DNA from 4 places in the Kluyvera sp. CHPC 1.2972 genome. Region 1 is predicted to be linked to each of the others. Evidence: predicted binding sites of a transcription regulator. Region 1 holds the regulator's gene; each other region holds the start of a gene.
The links. The regulator sigma-54, encoded in region 1, starts transcription at its own class of promoters, with help from an activator protein. The targets are predictions, from matches to a motif close to GTTGGCACANNTTTCGCTNT.

Region 1 (3,150 bases):
GACAAAGGTAAACGCGTAACCACCGTGCTGGTTCCATCGCAGCTGCAGGACAAGTCCAAAGACCAGGCTCCGGCACAGAATAAGAGTAACTAATTCGTTATGGCGACATTAACTGCAAAAAATCTGGCGAAGGCCTACAAAGGCCGCCGCGTGGTGGAAGATGTCAGTCTGACCGTGAATTCCGGTGAGATTGTGGGTCTGCTTGGGCCAAACGGCGCGGGCAAAACCACCACCTTCTACATGGTGGTCGGGATCGTTCCTCGTGATGCCGGTAATATCATCATCGATGATGAAGACATCAGTCTGCTGCCGCTGCACGCCCGCGCGCGTCGTGGTATCGGCTATCTGCCGCAGGAAGCCTCCATCTTCCGTCGCCTGAGCGTCTACGACAACCTGATGGCGGTGCTGCAGATCCGTGATGATCTCAGCAACGAACAGCGTGAAGACCGCGCCAAAGAGCTGATGGAAGAGTTTCACATCGAGCATCTGCGCGACAGCCTTGGCCAAGCGCTTTCCGGCGGTGAACGTCGCCGCGTTGAAATCGCCCGTGCGTTGGCGGCAAACCCGAAATTTATCCTGCTGGATGAACCGTTTGCTGGCGTTGACCCGATCTCCGTTATCGATATCAAACGCATTATCGAACATCTCCGCGACAGCGGCCTTGGCGTGCTGATCACCGACCACAACGTACGTGAAACGCTGGCCGTGTGTGAACGGGCCTATATCGTTAGCCAGGGGCACCTGATTGCCCACGGTACCCCTCAGGAGATCCTACAAGACGAACATGTTAAACGCGTGTATCTTGGGGAAGACTTCAGACTCTGATAGGGTAGTGGTTTACGACGTTAGCGGGAGATATTCGTTCTGAACATGAAGCAAGGTTTGCAATTAAGGCTCAGCCAACAGCTTGCCATGACGCCACAGCTGCAACAGGCAATCCGTCTGCTGCAACTGTCTACGCTGGAACTTCAGCAGGAACTCCAGCAAGCGCTGGAGAGCAATCCCCTGCTTGAGCAAACCGATCTTCACGAAGAAGTAGAGACTCAGGAAACCGTCGATAACGAAACGCTGGACAGCGTCGATGCGCTAGAAAAACCCGATATGCCCGAAGAGCTGCCGCTCGACGCCAGTTGGGATGAGATCTATACCGCCGGAACCCCTTCCGGGACCGGCGCTGATTATCAGGACGATGAGTTACCGGTTTATCAGGGTGAAACCACCCAGTCGCTTCAGGATTATCTGATGTGGCAGGTTGAGCTGACGCCGTTTACCGATACCGACCGGGCGATTGCCACCTCGATCGTCGACGCCGTGGACGATACCGGTTACCTCACCGTCACGGTGGAAGACATTCTTGAAGGCATTGGTGACGAAGAGGTTGGCCTCGATGAAGTGGAAGCCGTGCTCAAGCGGATCCAACGCTTCGATCCGGTCGGCGTCGCCGCCAAAGATCTCCGCGATTGCCTGCTGATCCAACTTTCTCAGTTCTCCCCCACTACGCCGCGTATCGCTGAAGCCCGTTTGATTATCAGCGATCATCTCGATCTGCTCGCCAACCACGATTTCCGTTCACTGATGCGCGTCACGCGGCTGAAAGAGGACGTGCTGAAAGAGGCGGTGGATCTGATTCAGTCGCTGGATCCACGTCCGGGCCAGTCGATCCAGACCGGTGAACCGGAGTATGTGATCCCAGACGTACTGGTGCGCAAGGTGAACGATCGCTGGGTCGTTGAGCTGAACGCCGATAGCATACCGCGTCTGCAGATCAACCAACACTACGCGGGAATGTGCAACAATGCCCGTAACGACGCCGACAGCCAGTTTATCCGCAGCAACCTGCAGGACGCAAAATGGCTGATTAAGAGCCTTGAGAGCCGTAACGATACGCTGCTGCGGGTCAGCCGCTGCATCGTTGAACAGCAGCAGGCCTTTTTCGATCTCGGCGAAGAGTATATGAAACCGATGGTGCTGGCAGATATCGCCCAGACCGTCGAGATGCACGAGTCCACCATTTCGCGTGTTACCACGCAAAAGTATTTGCATAGCCCACGAGGCATTTTCGAGCTTAAGTATTTCTTCTCCAGTCACGTGAGTACCGAGGGCGGCGGCGAAGCCTCTTCCACGGCGATTCGCGCGTTGGTTAAGAAATTAATTGCCGCGGAGAACCCCGCAAAACCACTGAGCGACAGTAAACTGACCACCATGCTCTCTGAACAGGGTATCATGGTGGCACGGCGTACCGTTGCAAAGTACCGAGAGTCTTTATCCATTCCGCCGTCTAACCAGCGTAAACAACTGGTCTGACACCACTGATAAGGAAGACACTATGCAACTCAACATCACTGGACACAACGTCGAAATTACCGATGCAATGCGCGAATTTGTGAATGCGAAATTCGTTAAGCTCGAACAGTATTTCGAGAGGATCAATCAGGTCTACATTGTGTTGAAGGTGGAGAAATTGACGCACATCTCGGATGCAACGTTGCATGTTAACGGGGGCGAACTTCATGCTAGCGCGGAAGGCAAGGATATGTACGCCGCCATCGACGGTTTGATCGACAAACTGGCGAGACAGTTAAACAAGCATAAAGACAAACTAAAACAACATTGATTGTCCGAGCAGTCGCCCGATATGCCCGCATACCGGGCGATGCTTAGGTGAAATTATGACAAATAACGATTCGGCTCTTCAACTGAGCAATGTCCTTAACCAGGAATGTACCCGCAGTGCTGTGCACTGTCAGAGTAAGAAACGCGCGCTGGAAATCATCAGCGAACTGGCGGCAAAACAGCTGAGCCTGCCTCCGCAGGTGGTCTTTGAGGCGATTTTGACCCGCGAGAAGATGGGGAGTACCGGTATTGGTAACGGTATCGCCATTCCTCACGGCAAGCTGGAAGAGGATACGCTGCGCGCGGTTGGCGTGTTTGTGCAGCTGGAAACCCCGATCGCCTTTGATGCTATCGACAATCAGCCCGTCGATTTACTCTTTGCGCTCCTGGTGCCGGCAGACCAGACCAAAACCCACCTGCACACGCTGTCCCTGGTGGCAAAACGTCTGGCGGATAAAACCATTTGCCGTCGTCTGCGCGCTGCGCAGAGCGACGAAGAGCTGTATCAAATCATCACCGATACGGAAACTCACGATG
Region 2 (3,150 bases), on a different contig from region 1:
CCTCCACTTTTTTCCCTGGCCGGATGGTGGAATCGGTAGACACAAGGGATTTAAAATCCCTCGGCGTTCGCGCTGTGTGGGTTCAAGTCCCACTCCGGCTACCATGGGAAAACAAGAATAAAATCAATGATAAGCAGTGTCGTGAAACCACCTACGGGTGGTTTTTTTGTTTTTGTCCATACGAAGGACACAAGCGACAGGACTTGATACCTAAGTTGCATCAAGTCTATGGCGTGGCGGGTATTATGACAGGCGGTATTCCGTTGAGGATATTTTGGTGATTGTCACCTGATCCCCAATATTCTTTTTGTGAGATTCGAAGAAGTCCGCTACCCAGCTTCGCTTTCGTATTATTTTTTTACTGCCATCAATATCGCTTTTGATACACACCGTACGGTCATTTTTTTCATATTTAAAGATGACGCTGAGACCCGCTTCGCTGACATTTTTCCCACCAACGACCTCATGCGGGAAAAGATTTATGGCCTCGCCAAGATAGAAGTGGTGGTTGTTAAGGTTTCCCAGCGTTAATGGTTTTGATTTTTCTATCATCATCCCTCCAGGCTGTTTTTCATCTTACTAGGTGTATTTTTTCGGCAAAACCGAATAAAAATGCGTGGGTGCCACGCGGTAAAACCCTCAGGTCAAATCCTTCATAAACTCGCTGCGAAAGCGCGCAATCGGGTTTTTCTTGCGTGACCAGCCGGGCTGAAAATGCTGCCAGTGCGCATCGCTGGCGGTAGCCAGCAGCTCATAATCGCCGCGCGTATCTCCCCAGGCGCGGAGATGATAGCGGCTGAGCGGGCCATAAACCGCCTCAAGGCGATTGATTTTGTGGATGCATCGGCAGTTATGGCCGACGATCCGCCCCGTTAACACGCCATCCTTGCTTTCCAGTTCGGTGCCTATCAGCTTAATCCCCAGCTTTTCAGCAAAAGGCCGCAGGACGATCATCGGCGAGGCGGAGCATAGCGTTACTTCGGCGCCGGATGCGCGTTCTGCCGCCACCGCCATGAGTCCGGCCGGGCGCATCAATTTTTTCCAGGTATGCTGGCAGTAGGCTTCCGCTTTATCCTGCACCCATTTTTCGTCACATCCGGCGAGGAAGGTGGTGATCAGCACTTCCTTAAGCTCATCGCGGGTCAGTCGGCGGCGAAAGCACTGCACCGAAGGGATAACGAGACGCAGCATTTTGCGGGCAAACCGGCGACGACCGAAGGCGAACTTCAGGAAGGGAATAAAGCTGTCGTGCCGGGTCAGGGTACCGTCAAAGTCAAAAACGGACAGGATCTGTTTATCGGCCTCGATTATCGTCATTATTTTTCTCGCGCTGGTAGGTATAGATAAAATGTTACCACTAGCCATAGCGGAAGCAAAATTAGCCCATTTCTCCCTGCACGCCATCTGCGCACCGCATCCCCCCTTTGCACCACCAGGTAACATAAGCCGAACAATTTGCTACAAAAATGCACAAAGCGTGACTATTGCATTATTTATGTACTTTATTGTTAACGAGATGTGATCCCCGCCGTAATTTCACCGCGTCGAGGCAGAGGCTTGACCCGCGCACTCTATACTCAAAATTGTCAAATTCCAGGCAAGGGTGCGTAAAGTTGGCAACCATTTTGCTTAATGATTTGGCCTGAAAAGCGTAAGGAAACCTCGCCGTTATCAGCAGGATATTGTCAGGATGTCGTTGTTTGGTGCTCGCGCCAGTCGTTCGGCTTCACACCGTTATGCATAAACCTCTTTGCTAAGGTAGATAATAATGTCGCTGAAATTTATAAAAAGTCCGCTTTCTCTTGTTTTGGCAGGGTGTCTGGTGACGGCGTTTTCCGCCCAGGCCGATATCGTGATTGGCGTTGCAGGGCCGTTTACCGGGCCAAACGCCACCTATGGCGATCAATACTGGCATGGCGCCACCCAGGCGGCAGCGGACATCAACGCTGCCGGTGGGATTAACGGCGAGAAAATTAAGCTGGTGCAGGGGGATGACGCCTGCGAACCGAAACAGGCCGTGTCGGTGGCTAACCGCCTGGTCGATCAGGATAAAGTGCAGGCCGTGGTCGGCCATTTCTGCTCTTCTTCCACCATGCCTGCCTCAGAGGTTTATAACGACGCTGGGGTTCTTGCGATTACCCCAGGCTCCACCAACCCGCTGATTACCGAACGTGGGATGAACGATATGTTCCGCATGTGTGGTCGCGATGACCAGCAGGGTGGCGTCGCCAGCGATTTCATCATCGATAAGCTGAAGGCCAAACGCGTGGTGATTATCCACGATAAAGACACCTACGGTCAGGGGCTGGCGGATGCCACCCGCGCCGCGCTGGCAAAACGTGGCGTCAAAGATGTGATGTACGAAGGTTTGTCACGTGGGGAGAAAGACTTCAACGCCCTGGTGACCAAGATTGGCGCGCAGAAACCGGACGTGGTTTTCTTCGGCGGCTGCCACCCAGAAGCGGGCCCGCTGGTGCGCCAGATGCGTGAGCAGGGCGTACAGGCGAAATTCTTCTCCGGCGACTGTATCGTCAACGAAGAGATGGTCACCGCCGCGGGCGGGCCGCAGTACACCAAGGGTATCTATATGACCTTCGGTAAAGACCCTCGTCTGATCCCTGACGGCAAAGCGGTTATCGAGAAATTCCGCGCCAACAAGTTTGAGCCAGAAGGCTACACCCTCTACTCTTACGCCTCTATTCAGGCGATTGCCGCGGCGTTCAAAGCCACCGGCGGTGCCGACTCCGCGAAAGCCAGCGCCTGGCTGAAAGCAAACCCGGTTGAGACGGTGATGGGCAAAAAAGCCTGGGACAGCAAAGGCGACCTGAAGGTCTCGGATTACGTGGTCTACCAGTGGGATGACCAGGGCAAGTACAAGGAAGTCGAGTAACGAGACGGAATCACGCTCAGCGCCGGTATGAGTCCATACCGGCGCTCAATAATAGATGACACAACACGAGCGAGCGATGATGGAGACATTCTTCCTGCAACAGTTAGTCAATGGCTTGACGCTGGGTTCCGTCTACGGATTGATAGCCATTGGTTACACCATGGTCTACGGCATTATCGGTATGATTAACTTCGCGCACGGCGAAGTGTATATGATATCGGCCTATCTCTGCGCCATCGGTCTGGCGCTGCTCTCTTATT
Region 3 (3,150 bases), on a different contig from region 1:
TGTAGTACAGCTCGAACTCAACCGGGTGCGGAGTCATACGTACGCGGTCGTTTTCTTCGGTGCGCAGCGTGATGTAAGCGTCGATAGCTTCATCAGTGAACACGCCACCTGCGGTCAGGAACTCGCGGTCTGCGTCGAGAGCCTGCAGCGCTTCTTCCAGAGAGCCAGCAACCTGTGGGATCTCTTTCGCTTCTTCTGGCGGCAGGTCGTACAGGTTTTTGTCCATGGCTTCGCCAGGGTGGATTTTGTTTTTGATGCCGTCCAGGCCAGCCATCAGCAGTGCTGCGAAGCACAGGTATGGGTTAGCCGCTGGGTCCGGGAAGCGCACTTCGATACGACGCGCTTTCGGAGAAGCAACAACCGGAATACGGATGGATGCAGAACGGTTACGGGCAGAGTAAGCCAGCATAACCGGTGCTTCGTAACCTGGGACCAGACGCTTGTAGGAGTTGGTGGTCGGGTTAGCCAGGGCGTTGATAGCTTTAGCGTGTTTGATAACACCGCCGATGTAGTGCAGCGCTTGCTCGGACAGGCCAGCATATTTGTCGCCGGAGAACAGGTTTACGCCGTTCTTGGACAGGGACATGTGGCAGTGCATGCCGGAACCGTTATCGCCAAACATTGGTTTTGGCATAAAGGTCGCGGTTTTACCGAAGCGGTGAGCGACGTTGTGCACAACATATTTGTAGATCTGAATTTCGTCCGCTTTCTTGGTCATGGTGTTGAAGCGGGTGGCGATTTCGTTCTGGCCAGCAGTCGCAACTTCGTGGTGATGCGCTTCAACAACCAGGCCCATCTCTTCCATGATCAGACACATGGTAGAACGGATGTCCTGTGAGGAATCAACCGGAGGAACTGGGAAGTAACCGCCTTTAACGCCTGGACGGTGACCTTTGTTACCACCTTCGTATTTGGTGGAGGAGTTCCATGCGCCTTCGATGTCATCGATAGCAACGTGAGAACCGGAGATGGATGCGCCGAAGCGAATGTCATCAAACAGGAAGAATTCTGGCTCTGGCCCGAACAGAACGGTATCCGCGATGCCGGTAGCGCGCAGGTACTCTTCAGCGCGTTTAGCGATGGAGCGCGGGTCACGGTCGTAGCCCTGCAGTGTGCCTGGTTCCAGGATGTCACAACGAATGATCAGGGTAGACTCTTCAAAGAACGGGTCGATGAGAGCGGTAGATGCGTCTGGCATCAGAACCATGTCGGATTCGTTAATGCCTTTCCAGCCACCGATAGAGGAGCCGTCAAACATTTTGCCTTCTTCGAAGAATTCGGCATTTACCTGATGCGCAGGAATAGTGACGTGCTGTTCTTTACCTTTGGTATCGGTGAAGCGCAGATCGACAAACTTCACTTCGTGCTCATTCAGCATCGTCAAAACGTGTTCAGCGGACATACTTAACATCTCCCGGATTTATCATTGTCGTCGTGGTAACGAGGTCTTCAATCACTGCTTAAAGTGGCGTTGTTGCCCTGAAATATACAAAGCGAAATCTGTGCCAACTTTTAAATCACCCCCAAAAGGCGTTATCATGCGCACCATAGTGCAAAAGGGCTGCACCACGATAGCGTCTTTGCACCATTATAGTGCTTATCCTGAAGCGATGAGCACCATATTGGTGCAAATTGTGATTGGGTGCCCTTTTTATGCTCCGTGAAAGCGATCACAAAGGAACTCTGCAATACTTGTTTGCGGAGGATCTCTGTGATCCTGTTTTGTAGTGCGATTAATCCGTGTACAATAACGCGCTATTTCTAATGCCCGAGGCAAAGTTGTGATCGAAAATTTGCGTAACATCGCCATCATCGCGCACGTTGACCATGGTAAAACTACCCTGGTCGATAAGCTGCTGCAGCAATCCGGTACGTTTGATGCACGTGCTGAAACTCAAGAACGTGTGATGGACTCCAACGATTTGGAGAAAGAGCGTGGGATTACCATCCTCGCGAAAAACACCGCAATCAAATGGAATGATTACCGTATCAACATCGTTGATACCCCAGGGCACGCCGACTTCGGTGGTGAAGTTGAGCGCGTCATGTCCATGGTTGACTCTGTGCTGCTGGTAGTTGATGCAATGGATGGCCCGATGCCGCAGACGCGCTTCGTGACCAAAAAAGCATTTGCTCATGGTTTGAAGCCAATTGTTGTTATCAACAAAGTTGACCGTCCAGGCGCGCGTCCTGATTGGGTTGTTGACCAGGTATTCGACCTGTTCGTTAACCTCGATGCGACCGACGAACAGCTGGACTTCCCTATCGTTTACGCTTCCGCGCTGAACGGTATCGCAGGTCTGGATCACGAAAATATGGCGGAAGACATGACCCCGCTGTATCAGACCATCGTTGATCGTGTACCGGCTCCAGACGTAGACCTGGATGGCCCGCTGCAGATGCAAATCTCCCAGCTGGACTACAACAACTACGTTGGTGTTATCGGTATCGGCCGTATCAAACGCGGTAAAGTGAAGCCAAACCAGCAGATCACTATCATCGATAGCGAAGGTAAAACCCGTAACGGTAAAGTCGGTAAAGTACTGACTCACCTGGGTCTGGAGCGTATCGATAGCGACCTGGCTGAAGCTGGCGACATCATCGCAATCACCGGTCTGGGCGAGCTGAACATCTCCGACACCATCTGCGACCCGCAGAACGTCGAAGCGCTGCCAGCGCTGTCCGTTGATGAACCGACGGTAACCATGTTCTTCAACGTCAACACCTCTCCATTCTGCGGTAAAGAAGGTAAGTACGTTACCTCTCGCCAGATTCTGGACCGTCTGAAGAAAGAACTGGTACACAACGTGGCACTGCGCGTTGAAGAAACTCCGGATGCAGACGCATTCCGCGTTTCTGGCCGTGGTGAACTGCACCTGTCCGTTCTGATTGAAAACATGCGTCGTGAAGGTTTCGAAATGGCGGTTTCCCGTCCGAAAGTTATCTTCCGCGAAATCGATGGCCGTAAACAAGAGCCATTCGAAAACGTAACGCTGGACGTCGAAGAGCAGCACCAGGGTTCTGTCATGCAGGCACTGGGTGAGCGTAAAGGCGACCTGAAAAACATGAATCCAGACGGAAAAGGCCGCGTACGTCTCGACTACGTGATCCCAAGCCGTGGTCTGATCGGCTTCCGTTCAGAATTCATGA
Region 4 (3,150 bases), on a different contig from region 1:
CGTCGAATTCGTAGTGTTCTGCCAGCGATTTGAGCATCTGGAAGTAATAGAAGTTACGACGATCCCAGCCGCGAATCGCGCCGCCGGCCAGCGACAGCTCTGGATTCTGGATCACGCGGTCAGGGTCGAAATACTGCTGCACGCCGAGGCCGTCACAGGTTGGACACGCGCCCGCCGGGTTGTTGAACGAGAACAGGCGTGGTTCAAGCTCGCGCATGCTGTAGCCGCAGATAGGGCAGGCGAAGTTGGCGGAGAACAGCAGCTCTTCCGCTTTCGGGTCGTCCATATCGGCGACCACCGCCGTGCCGCCGGAGAGCTCCAGTGCGGTTTCAAACGATTCCGCCAGACGCTGCGTCAGGTCATCGCGTACTTTAAAGCGGTCAATCACCACTTCGATGGTGTGTTTCTTCTGCAGCTCGAGCTTCGGTGGATCGGAAAGGTCACAGACTTCACCGTCGATACGCGCGCGGATATAGCCCTGGCTTGCCAGGTTTTCCAGCGTTTTGGTGTGCTCACCCTTACGCTCTTTAATGATCGGGGCCAACAGCATCAGGCGTTTACCTTCCGGCTGCGACAGCACGTTATCGACCATCTGGCTGACGGTTTGCGCCGCCAGCGGCACATCGTGATCCGGGCAGCGCGGCTCGCCTACGCGAGCGTAAAGCAAACGCAGGTAGTCGTGAATTTCGGTAATGGTACCGACCGTCGAACGCGGGTTGTGTGACGTCGACTTCTGCTCGATAGAAATCGCAGGCGACAGCCCTTCAATATGATCGACATCCGGCTTTTCCATCAGCGACAGGAACTGGCGCGCATAGGCAGAAAGCGATTCTACATAGCGACGCTGCCCCTCGGCGTAAAGAGTGTCAAAAGCCAGTGAGGATTTGCCAGACCCGGACAGCCCGGTCACAACAATCAGTTTGTCGCGAGGGATGACGAGGTTGATATTTTTGAGATTATGGGTGCGGGCGCCCCGAACTTCGATCTTATCCATTCACCTTTCCCGGTAGAGGAGATACACGGATTGCCTGGTTTGTTAGAAGGACAAACGGCAGAAACGGCTAATTATGACACAACTTAACCTGAATGAATATACAGTATTGGAATGCCGATTCTGGATGCTGATGAAAATTGCAGCGGGATAAGATGTTTAGTGGAATCTGTCTCGCAGCTACCAAAATACCGTCTGGAAATGATACACTGGCGCGTTTACACTTAATCAAGATTCATATTTCAGGAGAGACAAACATGGCCAGCAGAGGCGTAAACAAGGTGATTCTCGTCGGTAACCTGGGCCAGGACCCGGAAGTACGCTACATGCCGAATGGTGGCGCAGTTGCCAACATTACGCTGGCGACTTCCGAATCCTGGCGCGACAAAGCGACCGGTGAAATGAAAGAGCAGACTGAATGGCACCGCGTTGTGCTGTTCGGCAAGCTGGCGGAAGTAGCAGGCGAATACCTGCGTAAAGGCTCTCAGGTCTACATTGAAGGCCAGCTGCGTACCCGTAAATGGACCGATCAGTCCGGTGCTGAAAAATACACCACCGAAGTCGTGGTTAACGTTGGCGGCACCATGCAGATGCTGGGTGGCCGTCAGGGCGGCGGTGCACCAGCAGGTGGCGGCCAGCAGCAGCAGGGCGGTTGGGGCCAGCCTCAGCAGCCACAGGGCGGCAACCAGTTCAGCGGCGGCGCGCAGTCTCGTCCGCAGCAGCAGTCCGCTCCGGCACCGTCTAACGAACCACCGATGGACTTCGACGACGATATCCCGTTCTGATTATTCGCCGTCCTGACGGCATTTATCAAAACGACACAAACCCTGCTTCGGCAGGGTTTTTGCTTTTTTAATGCGCACCATCAGCTCACATCAGCACCGCTTCGGTGCGGACATTGCCCCGCGTTAACCTTCTCTTTTTCCCTTTGGTTTACATAACTCCAAGATAATTAACAAAAATAACAGTTGGCACGTTTTGTGCCTACATCAGTGTATACACTCATGTAGGCAAGGTGCAGACGATGACTCAAATCCAATCAGCTAAATGTATGCAGGGCATGGCCGTTGCGCCGCACTCGCTGGCCGCGGAAAGCGCGGTGGCCGTTTTGCGTGATGGCGGTAATGCGGTTGAGGCGATGGTGGCGGCAGCGGCGACCATTGCGGTGGTTTACCCGCATATGAACGGCATCGGCGGCGATGGATTCTGGTTAATCTCAAAGCCGGGTGAAGCACCGGTGGCGATCCAGGCCTGCGGCTTTGCGGCAGAGAATGCGAATATCGATTTTTATCGTCAGGCGGGCTACGAGCAGGTTCCGGTGCGCAGCCCGTTGGCGGCCAATACCGTCGCTGGTACGGTGGGCGGTTGGGAACGTGCGCTGGAGTGGGCAGGGGAGCAGAGAGGCAACGCGCCGCTGCCGCTAACGCGCCTGCTGAACGATGCCATCCACTATGCGCGTCATGGCGTACCGGTGAGCGAAGGGCTGCATCAACAAATCACCGCGCGTTTGCCACATCTCGGTCAGTACCCCGGTTTTCGCAGCCTGTTTGCACCAGAAGGTCAGGCGCTTGGTCCCGACGATCTGCTGCTTCAACCTGCGCTCGCTAACACTCTGGAGCGGTTGGCAACTCACGGACTGAGTGATTTTTACCATGGTGAAACGGCCAGACTGATTGCCTGCGAACTGGAGGCGGCTGGAAGCCTGCTGCGCTTTAGCGACTTTGACGCTTTTCGCGCGGCGCGGGTGAAACCGCTGGCGCTGGAAACGGAGATTGGGACGGTTTATAACCTGCCGCCACCGTCGCAGGGCCTGGTCTCGCTGCTGATTACCGGCATTATCGAGCAGCAGCGTAAAAAGGGGGCTATTGCCGACGAAGCCGATTTTGTCCACCTTTGCGTCGAAGCAACCAAACTGGCGTTCACCCTGCGCGATCGCCATATCACCGATCCGGCCCATATGACCCTCGACCCACAGTCGCTGCTGACGGCAGACAGTATCGCTCAGCTTAGCGCACAGATTGTGCCCGACCGGGCACAGGCCTGGGGCAAAGGGCGCGGGCCTGCGGACACCATCTGGATGGGGGTTATCGACAGTTCCGGCACCGCCGTTAGCTTTATCCAGAGCATTTATCATGAGTTTGGCAGTGCGGTGATCCTCG

Region 2: the regulator sigma-54 is predicted to act here: its motif matches at 1,613-1,632, upstream of V6944_RS01335 (branched-chain amino acid ABC transporter substrate-binding protein).
Region 3: the regulator sigma-54 is predicted to act here: its motif matches at 1,491-1,510, upstream of glnA (glutamate--ammonia ligase).
Region 4: the regulator sigma-54 is predicted to act here: its motif matches at 1,959-1,978, upstream of V6944_RS18480 (gamma-glutamyltransferase family protein).

The regions. Positions count from the first base shown of each region.
Region 1 is NZ_JAPKIB010000004.1:60,350-63,499, reverse strand. Features, by position in the region: gene lptA (lipopolysaccharide ABC transporter substrate-binding protein LptA) at 1-93, shown strand, start outside; gene lptB (LPS export ABC transporter ATP-binding protein) at 100-825, shown strand; gene rpoN (RNA polymerase factor sigma-54) at 871-2,304, shown strand; gene hpf (ribosome hibernation promoting factor) at 2,327-2,614, shown strand; gene ptsN (PTS IIA-like nitrogen regulatory protein PtsN) at 2,670-3,150, shown strand, end outside.
Region 2 is NZ_JAPKIB010000001.1:260,851-264,000, reverse strand. Features, by position in the region: tRNA gene V6944_RS01355 (tRNA-Cys) at 1-6, shown strand, start outside; tRNA gene V6944_RS01350 (tRNA-Leu) at 18-104, shown strand; gene V6944_RS01345 (hypothetical protein) at 244-555, opposite strand; gene V6944_RS01340 (HAD family hydrolase) at 640-1,317, opposite strand; gene V6944_RS01335 (branched-chain amino acid ABC transporter substrate-binding protein) at 1,769-2,890, shown strand; gene V6944_RS01330 (ABC transporter permease subunit) at 2,970-3,150, shown strand, end outside.
Region 3 is NZ_JAPKIB010000013.1:105,038-108,187, reverse strand. Features, by position in the region: gene glnA (glutamate--ammonia ligase) at 1-1,402, opposite strand, end outside; gene typA (ribosome-dependent GTPase TypA) at 1,782-3,150, shown strand, end outside.
Region 4 is NZ_JAPKIB010000014.1:57,779-60,928, forward strand. Features, by position in the region: gene uvrA (excinuclease ABC subunit UvrA) at 1-994, opposite strand, end outside; gene ssb1 (single-stranded DNA-binding protein SSB1) at 1,249-1,776, shown strand; gene V6944_RS18480 (gamma-glutamyltransferase family protein) at 2,016-3,150, shown strand, end outside.